DNA from 3 places in the Alcanivorax borkumensis SK2 genome. Region 1 is predicted to be linked to each of the others. Evidence: predicted binding sites of a transcription regulator. Region 1 holds the regulator's gene; each other region holds the start of a gene.

Region 1 (4,907 bases):
GCCTTGGCACTTGCAGCCACGGGGGGAACGGCTGTTGCGGGTGCTTTAGTGATGCTCTGTTTTGGTGTTATTACCGTCGTACCTGTTGCTATTACTGGTGTTCTTGCCTCCCAGCTACAGCGATTTCGTAAAGGCGCTTGGCCAATGATTGCCAGTGCTCTGACTTTCTGTCTCGCGTTAGTGTTTTTCTGGCAGGCCTGGCTCATGGCCCAACATGGACATAGCGGTCATTCTGGTCATTCTATGCCCGGCCCAAGCACAGAGGCCGGCGCTTCAGAGCATCATCACGATCATCATTTACACCCTTGATCTGAATCAAACTCTGCGCCCGCAACAAGAGGATAATCACCGCCAAGACAAGGTTATGTGAGCACAGGAGCCGCCCATGGTTAGCTGGAACAAAGCACTGATTCGTGAGCATGGCGGGCCCGGTCCACGCTACACCTCTTACCCGCCCGCTCCGAGCTTTCATTCAGGCATTGCTGAGGAGGACTTCTGGCAAGCTATGGATGAGGGCAATGCGGCGCGGCGGCCACTGTCGTTGTACATCCACATCCCTTTTTGTGGCAGTGTTTGCTACTACTGCGCGTGTAACCGCATCATTACTGCCAACAAGGCGCGCTCGGCAGACTACCTACGTTTACTGAAGCAGGAAATTCAACGCAAGGCCGTGCACGTGGACTCCCGTCGCCCCGTTACCCAGATGCACTGGGGCGGTGGCACCCCCACCTTTTTGGATGATGGCCAGCTAACTGAGCTGGTGTATGACCTGGCCCGCCACTTTAACCTTCGTGATGATGAACGCAGTGACTACGCTATCGAAATTGATCCGCGCACGGTGGATCAATCCCGCTTGGGCTTGCTACGAGGCCTAGGCTTCAACCGTGTTAGTTTGGGTGTACAGGATCTAGACCCTCGCGTGCAAAAGGCGGTCAATCGTGTGCAGCCCTATGAGCTGATCCGTGACACCATGGAATGGAGCCGCGATTTCGGTTTTCGCTCTATTAACACCGACTTGATTTACGGACTTCCTTGGCAATCGGAGTCCAGCTTAGCGCGTACTCTGGAGCAACTGCTAACTCTTCGTCCGGACCGCATCTCCCTTTATAATTACGCCCACCTGCCGGAGCGTTTCAAAATTCAGCGTCAGATTCAAGAGCACGCGCTACCGGATCCGGAAGAGAAGCTGAATATGTTGACCCGAGCGGGAAAAATGCTTAATGAGCAAGGCTATCGGTATATTGGCATGGACCATTTCGCACTGGAAAACGATAGCTTATCCATCGCGCAAGAAAATGGTCTGTTGCACCGTAATTTTCAGGGGTACACCCTCCATGGGGATGCAGATTTACTGGGCTTGGGCGTCAGCGCCATCAGCCAGATCGGTAACCTCTACGCTCAGAATCACAAGGCCTTGGACGATTGGCAAACGAGCCTTGAAGACCGCATTTTGCCAATCGAAAAAGGCTTTATGCTCAATCGCGACGACCAGATTCGTCGCGCGTTAATTATTCAATTACTCTGTGATTTATCCGTTGACATGCTTCAGTTTGGTGACACATGGGGCATCAATTTTGCGGATTATTTCGTCGATGCACTTACAGAGTGGTTAACGTTTGAGGCGCAAGGACTGGTAACGGTTGAGAATGACCGATTGTTCATTACCGAAACTGGGCGCTTGGTGAGCCGTGCATTGGTAATGCCTTTTGACCGTTACACCCAAAGGGAGCAAAGAACCCGATTTAGCCGGATTATTTAACCTTTATTCTACTATTTGCACCCTATACTCTAAGGGTGATGCTTTGCGCAGCGATCAACCGGAGTCAAACCGTGTCCCATCAAGTTTCCTGCAACGACTGCAGCCTCAGCCCAATTTGCCTGCCCTTAGCGGTAGCGCCAGCCCAGCTCGACCAGTTGGATCGAATTATTCACCGCGGACGGCCCTTAAAGCGGGGCGAACATCTTTTTCGCGCCACTGATGGGTTTTCCTCCGTTTACGCCGTGCGTTCTGGCGCCCTGAAGACCTATGTGGTCAGCGATGAGGGCGAGGAGCAAGTCACAGGCTTTTATCTGCCCGGCGAAGTGTTGGGTATGGATGGCATTAGCACAGCCCATCATGTCTCCAATGCAAAGGCCTTAGAAACGGCCACTGTTTGTGAAATTCCTTTCGCACAACTGGAGACCCTATCCCAGCAAATTCCGTCATTGCAGCACCATTTTTTCCGTCTGATGAGCAATGAAATTCGCTCGGACCGGGAACTGCACATGCTGCTCGGCAAAAAAAATGCCGACGATCGCGTAGCCTCCTTACTGCTATCGCTTTCTGCAAGGCATCAACGCCGTGGGCTAAGTGACAATATTTTTCGGCTTCCGATGTCTCGATATGATATCGCTAATTATCTTGGCATGGCCGTGGAAACCGTGAGCCGTATCTTTACTCGCTTCCAGCAACAACAGTGGCTGCGCGTCGATGGCCGGGAAATTGAAATTCTTGATCGTGGCAGCCTGTGTGGCCAGAACCATGACCCTGCGATGGAGTTACTACTATGACCGCCCCTATTGTTGCCATCCTTGATCGTGATCTGAAAGCAGACCAGCCTGCGCTGAGCAAAGCTCAGGTAATTGCGGCAGCCTCCCAGGCGCCCCTCCATGTCATCGTGAATGCCTATTCTTCTGCCATGGTTAGGGCTGTGGGTCTGGATACGGAGCGCCGAAAGGCCGCGAAGCAGCAAATTCATGATGCTTGGCACAAACGGATCACCCAGCTGCTAGGACAAGAGCGTGCTGAGATCAGCGTGCTGTGGGAAAAAGACAGCATGGACGGTTTACGCAAGGCCATTGTGGCCCAAAAGCCATCGTTGGCTGTCGTCCACACCAGTGACGACAGCGCCCTACGCCGCCACCTATTCACGCCCCGCGATTGGCAATTAATTCGTAAGGCGCCTTGCTCTGTGTTGTGTGTACACAGCCGCCAATGGAACAAACCACCGCGAATCTTGGCCGCTCTAGATCCAGGCACCGGGGAGGCCTTAGACGACAAGCTGTCTATTCATGTTCTTGACTGCGCTCGTCGATACTCCACCCTGCTCGGTGCGGACCTCACTGCCTGCCATGTGCTCGACGAAATGGATGAGGGCTTAATCATGGTGGCCGGTGAAGCCATTCCTGATTACACCGCCAGTATGGAAAAAGTGCGCAGCTTCCATCGGGATAACTTTTTCCAGTTTGGCGCTACCCAGGGCCTGGATAAGCAGCAGATGTGTACGCTCAGTGGTCCGATCGCACAAACCTTGGCCAGCCACTGTGAGCAAAATGATGTGGATCTAATGGTGCTGGGTACAGTACACCGTAATTTGCCCGAAAGGTTGTTGCTTGGTTCAACGGCAGAGTCGGTGATTACCAAGGCGAATGCGGATGTTTTGGTGGTAAAACCAGATGGATTTCAGTCCCCCTGGATTGATTAACAGTAGCAAATCAAGAGAGGCTAACGTTATGTCTGACAAGAAGGATTTTACTGCGCGTGCTCGTCAGCAACTTGAAGACTGGGATTATCAGCTCGATCGCCTAACGGCACGACTGAATGATTTGCGTGATGAGTGGCGTGAAGATGCCAAGGAAAAGATTGCTGAAATGAAGCATCGCCGTAAAGAATTTGAAAACAAGCTAGAGCGGTTGGAGTCCCATAGCGATGATGCTTGGGATGATATCAAGACAGGACTAGAGCTTGCTTGGGATGGACTTAAAACAGGCTTTCTTGCCGCCAAAAATGAATTTGACGAGAATAAGAAAGATTGACGTTGATCGGTGCCGCAAGCCTCGCTTGTGGCACCATCTGAAGCCCTACCCCTACCCTTGCTCTGGCCGTCGGAATACGGGCCTTAATGCAGTGGATTGCGCCTCACAGTAACAATAACCGGCCACATCAAACTGGGTTAACTTTGCCGGATCCTTAAGGCCTTTCTTGATAATCCAGGCGGCCATTAAGCCCCGCGCTTTCTTGGCGTAAAAACTGATAATCTTATAGTTACCATTTTTTTCATCTTGGAATACTGGCTCAATGATTGTGCCAGCAACCGCTTTCTTTTTTACTGCCTTAAAGTACTCGTTGGATGCCAAATTCACTAACACATCAGTTTTGGCGTCTTTCATATCTTTGTTGAGCAATTCGGTAATGGTGTTGCCCCAAAAGGCATAGAGGTCCTTGCCACGCTCATTATCAAGCTTTGTGCCCATTTCTAGACGGTAGGCTTGCATTAGATCTAGCGGTCGAAGCACACCGTAAAGTCCAGATAACATTCGAAAACGCTGCTGCGCCTCGCTAAGCTGATGATCATTGAATGATTCAATGTCTAGACCTGTGTAAACGTCACCCTTGAACGCAAACGCCGCTGGCCGGGCATTTTTTTTGTTGAAGGGCCTCTCCCACAAGGAAAAGCGTTCTGCGTTAAGATGGGCAATTTTGTCACTAACCCCCATCAGGCTGCTGATATCTGCTGGAGAAAGCTGCCGCGCGCGCGCTATCAACGCCTCGCTATCATCAAGTAAGCGGGGTTGCGTGGTTTTTAATGCCGGTAATTCGCTTTCGTAATCAAGCGTTTTGGCCGGTGAGACAACAATCAACATGCCCTTCTCCTTTACATATGCCTTTGGGGATTATATGAATCAGGGATGGTCAGGTCTGCATCTACGGAGGATTAATGCGCCTATTGCTTATATTAACGGTGGTTATCGCGGTCTCTGCCCTGTTGTGGGGAAGCTGGCAATGGGGGCGCCGGCCGTTTTTGCTGACGGTCAGCCTGGTGTTGGCCGGCTTGATCACTCTCGGCGTTGGCGTTTGGCAAGACAGCATGCATGACCAGGTTCGTATGGCACCGGAAGGCATCGCACTGGCGCTCACGGAAATTCGC
Region 2 (4,907 bases), 800 kb from region 1:
GATCAGTTTTTCTGGGAAGGCACCAACCAGCGTGATGATGAGTACGGTGGGTCCATCGAGAACCGTGCCCGTTTTGGTATCGAGATTGTTAAGGCGGTACGCGAGGCGGTAGGTGAGGACTTCGCCATCGTGCTGCGTTTTTCCCAGTGGAAGCAGCAAGATTACGAGGCAAAGCTGGCTCATAATCCAGAAGAGCTGGAGCGCTTCCTGATGCCGTTTGTGGAGGCCGGTGTCGATGTGTTTCACGCGTCTACGCGCCGTTTTTGGTTGCCAGAATTTGAGGGGTCCGATCTGAACTTGGCAGGTTGGACTAAAAAGATTACGGGTAAGCCGGTGATTTCTGTGGGCAGCGTGGGTTTGGATGGCGACTTCCTCAATAGCCCAGAAGGCATGGGTGGAACGGCTAACCCGACGGGGCTTGATGAGCTGGAGCGGCGCATGGATAACGACGAGTTCGACATAATTGCCGTGGGCCGTGCGTTGCTGCAGGACCCGAACTGGTTGGTGAAAATACGTGAGGGTAAGGAAGACGAAATTGCGCCGTTCACTAAGGCTGCGCTGGGCAGCTTGAGTTAAGAGTGAAAGGTTAAACGTTGGAATGCGGGCCGGGGTTTACCGGGGCCGATAACATAGAGGCCGCATCCAGATCTGGACGCGGCCTCTTTCGTTTCAGTAACACGCTTCGCTTTGTTCCTGCCGCTGGCTTTTGTGTTTCAGGTGGCTTGGGCCTCAAACGGTGTTGCAGCCCAAGCTCGTAGCGTGTCGCTCACTCCTCTGCCTGCTCCTCCAGCGACTGGTTAACGGCTAGCGCCAGCAGGGTGCAAATGACGCCGGATAGCAGGTATACGGTCACCGACATGAGTCCGAATTTGGCGGACAGGCCCAGGGCAACCAGCGGGGCGAAGGCGGCACCGAACAACCAAGCGAAATCAGAAGTGAGGGCGGCGCCGGTGTAGCGAAAGCGCGGGGCGAAGTTGGCCGTCACTGTGCCGGATGCTTGGCCGTAGGACACTCCGAGCAAAGCAAAGCCCAGCAGAATGAAGGTGTCTTGCATGACCGGGCTACCGCCCATTAGCAGTGGGGTGAGAAGGCTGAATACGCCAATCATGGCGGCCAGGGCGCCCACGGTGGTGCGTTTGCCGATGCGGGCGGCGATCCAGCCGGAGCAGATGGTGGCGATGATGCCCACGAAGCCACCCAATACTTGTACGGTGAGCACTTCGGCGGTGGTCTGGCTGCCCTGGAAGGCAATCCATGACAGTGGAAAAATGGTTACCACATGAAATAGCGCATAGCTGGCCAAGGCGGCAAAGGAGCCGATAAAAATATTGTGGCCCTCCTCTCGCACCATCTCGCTGGTGCGAATGGGTTCCAGTTCACTTTCCTGCATGGCTTCGGTGTATTCCTCGCCTAGCACCAAGCGCAGCCGCGCGAATAGGGCGACCACGTTGATGGCGAATGCCACGAAGAACGGATAACGCCAACCCCAGCTCATGAAATCCGCAGCGCTCAGGCTGTTATAAAGATACAGGAACAGGGCGCTGGCGATCACGAAGCCAAGGGGGGCGCCCAGCTGGCCAATCATGGTGTACCAGCTGCGGCTTTCTTTGGGGGCGTTTAGGGCCAGTAATGAAGGGAGGCCATCCCAGGAACCGCCGAAGGCGATCCCTTGCATCATCCGAAACAGGGCCAGCAGCACGATGGCATGGCCGCCGAGTTGTTCATAACCGGGCAGGAAGGCAATGCCCGCAGTGGCTGTGCCGAGAAGGAAGAGGGCGGTGGTGAGTTTGATGCCGCGGCCCCACTGTCGCTGGATCCACATGAACAGGGCGGTACCAAAGGGCCGTGCCACAAAGGCCAGCGCAAACACCATGAAGGCATAGAGCATTCCTTGCAGCTGACCGGTAAACGGGAAGAACAGCTGAGGAAAGATCAGCACGGAGGCGATGCCGTAGACAAAAAAGTCGAAATACTCGGAGGTACGGCCGATGACCACACCCACGGCGATTTCGTTTGGGGCCACGGAGCTGTGGCCGGGTTTGCTCGGCATCGAAGCCGAAGAGGTCTGAGACATGTTTTGCGCTCTTCACCAGAGTTGTTGTTAGGGCTCGGAATAACGGTTTGCATGTTTTGAGCAATGTTGAGTGGGAAAACCGTTATTAAAAGGCTCCTTTGTGCATTGATTTCCATCAAGAATATTTAGACTTTAAGCCTATGGGACAAAATGTCCAATACCGGCTACTGATGCCCTTGGATAGAGTCCCGGCTACTTAAAAGCCAACCAGAAGATTCGCCAATGCAATTATTCAAATACTTGCGTGGAGCGTCGTTGACGTTGCTTGTCACCGCCTTGCTTGCGGGTTGCGACGCAGTCGTGATGTCCCCCTCTGGTGACGTGGCCGTGCAACAACGGGATCTGCTTGTGTGGGCCACGGTCTTGATGCTGCTTGTCATTGTGCCGGTGATCGTGCTGACGTTGTGGTTTGCTTGGCATTACCGGGAAGCCAACACGAAAGCCAACTACAAACCCGATTGGAACCATTCCACCGTGCTGGAACTGGTGATCTGGTCTGTTCCCCTCATGATTATCATCGCGCTGGGCGCCATGACCTGGGTGAGTACCCATAAGTTAGACCCCTACCGTCCGCTGGACCGCATTGATGCGCACACACCGGTGCCGGCGACGCTGGAGCCGCTCACCGTGGAAGTGGTGGCGCTGGATTGGAAGTGGTTGTTTATCTATCCGGAGCAGGGAATTGCCACCGTCAATGAATTGGCGGCGCCGGTGAATCATCCTATTCGCTTCAAGATTACCGCCTCTACCATGATGAATTCTTTCTTTATTCCGGCCATGGCCGGGCAGATCTATGCCATGGCAGGCATGGAAACAAAGCTACACGGGGTGATCAACGAGCCGGGTGTCTATAAAGGCTTTTCGGCTAACTACAGTGGCGCGGGTTACTCACAGATGAAGTTTGATTTCCACGGGTTAAGCGAAGAGGACTTCGATGACTGGGTGGCGAAGGTGAAGGCCAGCGAGGGAAATCTGAGCCGTGATGAATACCTGCAACTGGAAGCGCCGAGTATTGATGAACCGGTGAGCTATTACGGTGAAGTGGATCCAACACTTTACTACGGCATTTTTAATCGCTGTGTAGAGCCAGGCCAAGTCTGTATGGAAGACATGATGTACCACGCAGGGATGAATAAGCATGCAGGGCATCACGCTGATGCCAAGGCTAACCATGAAGGTCATCAAGATCACGAAGGTAATGCCGGCCACCCGCACCATGGAGGCCACCATGAATAAATTTTTCCTGATCGCAAACGCAGTAGGTGCCGCCCATGTTTGAGAACCTGGATCTGATCAAACTGATCTTTGGTCGCCTTACCTGGGAGGCAATCCCCTTCCATGATCCGATCATCCTCAGCACCTTTGCCATGGTGGCGCTGGGGGGAGTCGCGGTGCTGGCGGCGCTGACGCGCTATAAGCTGTGGGGCTACCTGTGGAATGAATGGTTCACTACCATCGACCACAAGAAAATCGGCATCATGTACATCATCCTTGGCTTGGTAATGCTGCTGCGCGGCTTCGCTGATGCGATCATGATGCGCCTTCATCAAGCGATGGCCTTTGGTGATGCCACCGGCTATCTGCCGCCTCACCACTACGATCAGATCTTCACCGCCCATGGCGTGATCATGATTTTTTTCGTGGCCATGCCACTGGTGACCGGGATCATGAATTATCTGATTCCGTTGCAAATCGGCACCCGCGATGTGGCTTTCCCGTTTCTGAATAATTTCAGTTTTTGGATGACTACCGGTGGTGCTGTACTGCTGATGGTGTCTCTGTTTGTGGGTGAGTTTGCTAAGACGGGTTGGCTGGCCTATCCGCCGTTATCGGGCATTTTGCAGAGCCCTGGGGTGGGGGTGGACTACTACATCTGGGCGTTGCAGATTGCCGGGGTGGGGACGCTGTTATCCGGGGTTAACCTGTTGGTGACCATCGTCAAGATGCGGGCCCCGGGCATGAGCCTGATGAAGATGCCGGTGTTCACCTGGACCTCCCTGTGCACCAATATCTTGATTGTGGCGGCGTTCCCGGTACTCACTGCAGTGCTGGCCATGCTGTCGATGGATCGCTACCTGGACACGGCTTTCTTCACCAATGATCTTGGTGGCAACGCCATGATGTATGTGAATTTGATCTGGATCTGGGGGCACCCCGAGGTGTACATCCTGATTTTGCCGGTGTTCGGTATTTTCTCGGAGATCGTGTCTACCTATAGCCGCAAGCCGCTGTTCGGTTACACCTCTATGGTTTATGCGACCGTGGTAATTACCGTGCTGTCGTACTTGGTGTGGCTGCACCATTTCTTCACCATGGGGTCGGGGGCCAGTGTGAATTCGTTCTTCGGTATTACCACGATGATTATCTCGATACCGACCGGTGCGAAGATATTCAACTGGTTGTTCACCATGTTCCGTGGCCGGATCAGGTTCGACGTGCCCATGCTATGGACCTTGGGCTTTATGGTGACCTTTGTTATTGGTGGCATGACTGGGGTGCTGCTGGCGGTGCCGCCGGTGGATTTCGTGCTGCATAACAGCCTGTTTCTGATTGCCCACTTCCATAACGTGATTATTGGCGGGGTGCTGTTCGGCCTGTTCGCGGGTATCACTTATTGGTTCCCCAAAGCCACCGGTTACAAGCTGGATGAATTCTGGGGCAAGATGTCCTTCTGGTTCTGGCTGATTGGTTTCTACTTCGCCTTTATGCCGTTGTACGTACTCGGTTTGATGGGCGTAACCCGTCGTGTCAGCCACTTTGAAGATATGTCCTTGCAGATCTGGTTTCAGATAGCCGCCTTTGGTGCGGTGTTGATCGCCGTGGGGATCGCGTC
Region 3 (4,907 bases), 230 kb from region 1:
TGTGCAAGTATTCGCTGAATACGGCGGCGTATAGTGGGTTGCCACGGAAGCTGCGACGCATGAAGAAAGCGCCACCACGGCGCAGGACCGTTCCCACGATCGGCAGGTTCAGGTTAATACCCGCGGCAATATGCGGTGGAACCAAGCCGTTACGGAACATCACAAAGGACAGCAGCAGGTAATCTATGTGGCTACGGTGGCAGGGCACATAGATAACTTCGTGATCGCCGGCGACCTTGGTCAGGTTGTCCATATTGTAGAGGCGAATGCCTCCGTATAGGCGGTTCCATAACCAGTTTAAAAACAACTCAAGGGTTCGGATCACGGTGTGAGAATAGTCTGCTGCAATTTCCATGGCATAAGCGCGGGCCTTGGCTTCCAGCTTTTCTTCACTAAGGTCTTGCCGTTTCGCTTCAGCGCTAATGACTTCACGCACCGAGATGGAATCCACCACAGTGTTAGTCAGGGTACGCCTGTGCGACAGATCTGGCCCGATGGCGGCTTCCTGTTGGCGGCGGAAATGGACCCGCAGGATGCGTGATGCTTTGCGAACGGCTTGATCGTCAGTCTGGCACTGGTCGACTAGGGTACGTAGTGACAGGGGCTGACTAAACTGAACGTAGAGCTGCCGTCCCTGAGTAATGATGATGAAGAATTTCTTGATGAAACCGGCGGGCGACCAGTTATCGGAGAACAGGATGCGCCACATTGAGTTCTCTTTTTCCGGCCGACGGCCCCAGAACACAGATACCGGCACCAGCTGAACATCCGCGTCGGGGTTAGCGCGCAGGACTGCGACCAGTTTTTCCAGACGGGGTGGTGAGACTGCGCGCCGCTGACGGCGGTTACCTATTTGCCGACGGTACAGCTGGAAATAGCTATGGTGAAGGTGCGTCTTGCCCAGCGTTAACCCTCGCAAGGCAGAGGAAAGCCCTAGTTGTCGGGCACTTTGGTCTGCCACGGCGGCATCCGCGGCCGAGCGGTCACTGAGCACATACACCACCGGTGTGTTGGCGGCGAGTTGGAGTTCCTTGGGGTCTGAAGGAAGTGCATTAGCGCGGGTGCACAAGCGTAAAAATATACGTATCAGGAAGAAACCTAGTCGGTCCAGGCCAAGCCAAGGTGTCATAGTCGGTTACAATTAACGAATGGGAGCTAAGTGTATCGAAAGCCCAGAGTCCGGAACACTAGCGGATATTTCAATTTGTTTCAGAAATGCTGCGCTTGGTATGCTGAAGGCTGACTCCTTCACGTTGAAGAGGTTCGCCATGATTAGACCTGCTATTATTGTGGGAATTCTTCCTGTTCATGGATAGCGCAAAGGAGCTTCCGGTGTCGACACCTCAATCCGGTATTTTTGACCGCAGTTATGCCCACCATCTGTTCTTCGAATTCAGCCTTGGTAGTGGCTTTGAGCTGGAGGCATTACGCGCCGCTCTGCGAGAGATTGTTGTACTGAAAAGTGAGAAAACCCCGGTTTTGTTGGCTTTCGGACCAGATCTTTGGGCCTGTTTTGATTCCCGTTTCAGCTTCTCCGCGTTTTCCCTAGAGGGACATATCCCGGCCACCCAGGGGGATTTATGGGTGTGGGTTCAGGCTAAAGAGTCTGGCGATCTATTCGATACTGCCATGCAGGTGCGCAAGGCGGTGGGTGATTTACTTGCAACTCAGCTTGAGTTGACGGCCTTTGTGTACCACGACATGCGAGACCTAACAGGGTTCGTGGATGGCATTGGTAACCCCACCGGCGAAAAGGCAGAAAAGGCTGCTTTTATTGCTGAACCTCACCCCGGTGCGGGGGGGAGCTGGGTGCTGACCCAGAAATGGATTCACGACTTGGACAAGTTTAACCAGTTACCGGTTAGTGAGCAGGAGAATGTGTTTGGCCGGACCAAAGAAGATGCTGTGGAGTTTGATGATGAGCGCATGCCCACGGATGCCCACGTTGGACGCGTTGATGTGGACCGTGACGGTGTAGCGCAAAAAATGTGGCGTCGCTCGGTTCCCTATGGCGACAGTGGCCAGCATGGTCTGTATTTTTTGGCATTTTGTTGCGAGTTGGACCGTTACGACTTTTTGCTACGCCGTATGTATGGCATTGCTGATGATTCAGTGAAAGATCGTCTACTGGACTTTACCCGTCCGGTGATGGGGTCCTGGTGGTATGCGCCGTCACAAGATTGGCTGGAGGCGCTCTGATCCAGCGATAGCTTGGGAAGTATTCTGTTGAAGAGCCACTAAGGGAGCCGCTAAGAGTGGCATTGTAGATGTATTATCAGCCTTCCACGCTGGTTCGCTCCCTAGGCTAAGGGAATAAGATAAAGAGCGGCACATTGGGGGCGCACGCCGAGTGCGCAAAGCGCTGTTCTAAGGCGTGTCTAAGGGCAATGGCCGTGAGCCTACCCCGCCGTTCCTGCCGCGTGAAAATAGGGCGCGGAGATGTTAGTCCTTTTCGCTCTGTGTGGTGTCTTTATTACCAGCATCAAGCCAGATAAACAGGGCGAAACATCCCGCGAAGATTAGAATGCCTGCAATCACAGCGATGCCTGCTAAAACCACGGTATCCATATACATAGAAAATCCTCCCTTAACCTGTCTGGCTAGCGTGACAGATTCAGAGAGGAACAATGTGATTCAGATCAATAGGCCCGCTTGCGCGGGCCCCTCCGCGACCGTTTAGTCGCCGGTTTTCCAGCCAGTGAACATTTTCTTCACCAAGAAGGGGGTAAGCTTGAGCGAAGCGCTCAGCCACTGGCCGACCCCGGAAGGGAAGACGAAGAGCAAGGCATTCTTGATACCGTTATAGGTGGCCTGATCAAACGGGTACCAGAAGATATTGCGTTTGGACGGCAAAGTATCCCAGTTCACTACTTTCGCCTGGGTCATTTCTTCCAAACCTTCCGGACCGTGGGTACGGCCAATGCCCGATTCTTTCCAGCCGCCCCAGGGGGTTTCAGACAAGCCGTGGCTGTAGAGGTGATCATTGAGGGTGGTAACACCCGTCTGCAGCTGTGCGGCGATGGCACGGCCACGTTTGTTATCTTTAGTCCAGACTGAAGAGGTCAGGGCCAGATTTGAATCATTGGCTTTGCGAATGGCCTCTTCTTCATTGGCTACACGCTGCACGGCGATTAAGGGGCCGAAGGTTTCATCACACATGGTGAGCATGTCATCGGTGACCTGGGTGAGCAGAGTGGCAGGGAAGAAGAAGCCGTTTTCCACATTACCCACAGGGCGGGACTGGGCTTCAATGCGAGCGCCTTTGGCCAGTGCGTCTTCCACATGCTGCTGAACCGTACGCAGTTGGCCTGCGGTAGTTAGGCTGCCGATATCCACATCAAAACCGTTGCAACCAATGCCGTGGCGCAGCTGACGGGTTTTCTTGGCCAGCAGATCCACGAACTGATCGTATACGGCATCCACCACATAAACACGCTCCACCCCGCCACAGCTTTGCCCTGCATTTTGGTAGCCGCCCCATGCGGCACCGTTGGTGGCTCTCTCCAGATCTGCATCTTCGAGCACCAGCATCGGATCGTTACCGCCTAGCTCCAGTGAGACGGGAGTCAGCGTTTTAGCTGCTTGAGCCATCAACGTTTTGCCTGCGGCGACCGAGCCGGTAAAGAACAGCTTATCGATGCCATTATCGAAAAAGCCGGTAGCGACCTTTGAACCAGAGCCGACAATGTGCTGAAACAGGCCTTCAGGAAGTTCGCCAGCGGCGACGATTTGCTCAATGGCCCGGCCTACTGCAGGGGTGGCTGCAGCCACTTTTAGCATAATGCCGTTACCGGCCATCAAGGCCATGACGATTTCGCCAAAAGGAATCGATAGGGGGTAGTTCCAAGGGCTGATAATACCTACTACGCCTAACGGTACCCGTAACATATGGGTGCGTTTGTTAAAGAATAAGATGCTGCCTACAGGGCGGTTACGCTCTTTCAGGTAATGCTCAGCATTTTTTGCATACCATTTGCAGGCCAGTGCACAGGGTAATACTTCCGTCGCCAAGGCATCAGTGAGTGTTTTGCCGTTGCTTTCGCTGATGGTACGGGCCAGATCATCGGCGCGGTCGACAATGTAGCTGCGCATCATCTGAATATGGCGAGCCCTTTCCTTAAAAGACTTGGTCGCCCAAATAGCTTGCGCTTGCCGGGCTTTGTCCAGCATTTGTGGCAACGCATCCAGATTGGTTTCGCTCAACTCTGCAACGGCAGTGCCGGTGGCGGGGTTGGTGTCGACCACTACGTTGGCAGTCAATTTCTCTTGTACGGTCATGTGAAGGGGGCTCCATCATGGCGGGTCGCCAGGGCGGCCCGCAGGCGATTAGTGATACAGGGAAGAAGGCCAGAGAAACACAGAGTAGACACGCTGGCTAGAGCTTCTCGACAGTAATTTTAGGCCTTTAAGCGACGGGCTTCTAGCGGCTTGCCGTGCTATTGGCTGAGATATCGTCTGGCTCTACGGTGCGAGCCATGCGTGAGGCCATGCGTTCGAAGGTAAGAGCGATGCGCTCCACCGCGCCAGCAACCAACTCCTGATTTCGCTGTTCCAAATTACCGGCCTGGGCCATGGCGATTTTTAGGCGTTCAGAGTTGTCGCGAAAACGGCTATCGCAATGCCCTTGGGCGCAGGCCTGGTAGGCATCAGCTAGGGATTGCTGCCATTGGGCCGCGCAGGCCAGCAAGGCGGCGGGCGCCTGGGTGTGAATGCGTCCTTGCACCCATAGCGAGACTTGGCCCAAGTTAAGGCCTGTCAGCCCCAGGTCAGTAAAGTGACGTCGTTCTTCGGGCAGTGCCTTGTCGCAGATGGTGAGCCAACGAAGGCGGTCCGCCATACGGGCATTGAAGCCTTCCTCTTTAATACGGTGATGGCCGATTAACGTTAGGTCAGCAGCGGTTTCGCGA

What was found. The regulator FNR, encoded in region 1, switches genes on or off when oxygen is low (the NO sensors DNR and NnrR bind a similar motif). The targets are predictions, from matches to a motif close to TTGATNTANATCAA.
Region 2: a site for FNR is predicted at 2,180-2,193, ahead of cyoA (ubiquinol oxidase subunit II). Genes of this name have one in related genera too.
Region 3: a site for FNR is predicted at 2,630-2,643, ahead of ccoM (cytochrome c oxidase subunit CcoM). Genes of this name have one in related genera too.

What each region holds. Positions count from the first base shown of each region.
Region 1 covers NC_008260.1:1,519,360-1,524,266, reverse strand. The annotation lists gene ABO_RS06950 (sulfite exporter TauE/SafE family protein) at 1-309, shown strand, start outside; gene hemN (oxygen-independent coproporphyrinogen III oxidase) at 386-1,759, shown strand; gene fnr (fumarate/nitrate reduction transcriptional regulator Fnr) at 1,798-2,550, shown strand; gene ABO_RS06935 (universal stress protein) at 2,547-3,464, shown strand; gene ABO_RS06930 (hypothetical protein) at 3,493-3,795, shown strand; gene yaaA (peroxide stress protein YaaA) at 3,847-4,623, opposite strand; gene ABO_RS06920 (hypothetical protein) at 4,698-4,907, shown strand, end outside.
Region 2 covers NC_008260.1:2,322,900-2,327,806, reverse strand. The annotation lists gene ABO_RS10485 (NADH:flavin oxidoreductase) at 1-576, shown strand, start outside; gene ABO_RS10480 (MFS transporter) at 767-2,074, opposite strand; gene cyoA (ubiquinol oxidase subunit II) at 2,297-3,310, shown strand; gene cyoB (cytochrome o ubiquinol oxidase subunit I) at 3,346-4,907, shown strand, end outside.
Region 3 covers NC_008260.1:1,285,072-1,289,978, forward strand. The annotation lists gene plsB (glycerol-3-phosphate 1-O-acyltransferase PlsB) at 1-1,129, opposite strand, end outside; gene ABO_RS05855 (Dyp-type peroxidase) at 1,309-2,199, shown strand; gene ccoM (cytochrome c oxidase subunit CcoM) at 2,443-2,568, opposite strand; gene ABO_RS05860 (aldehyde dehydrogenase family protein) at 2,677-4,278, opposite strand; gene ABO_RS05865 (FUSC family protein) at 4,421-4,907, opposite strand, start outside.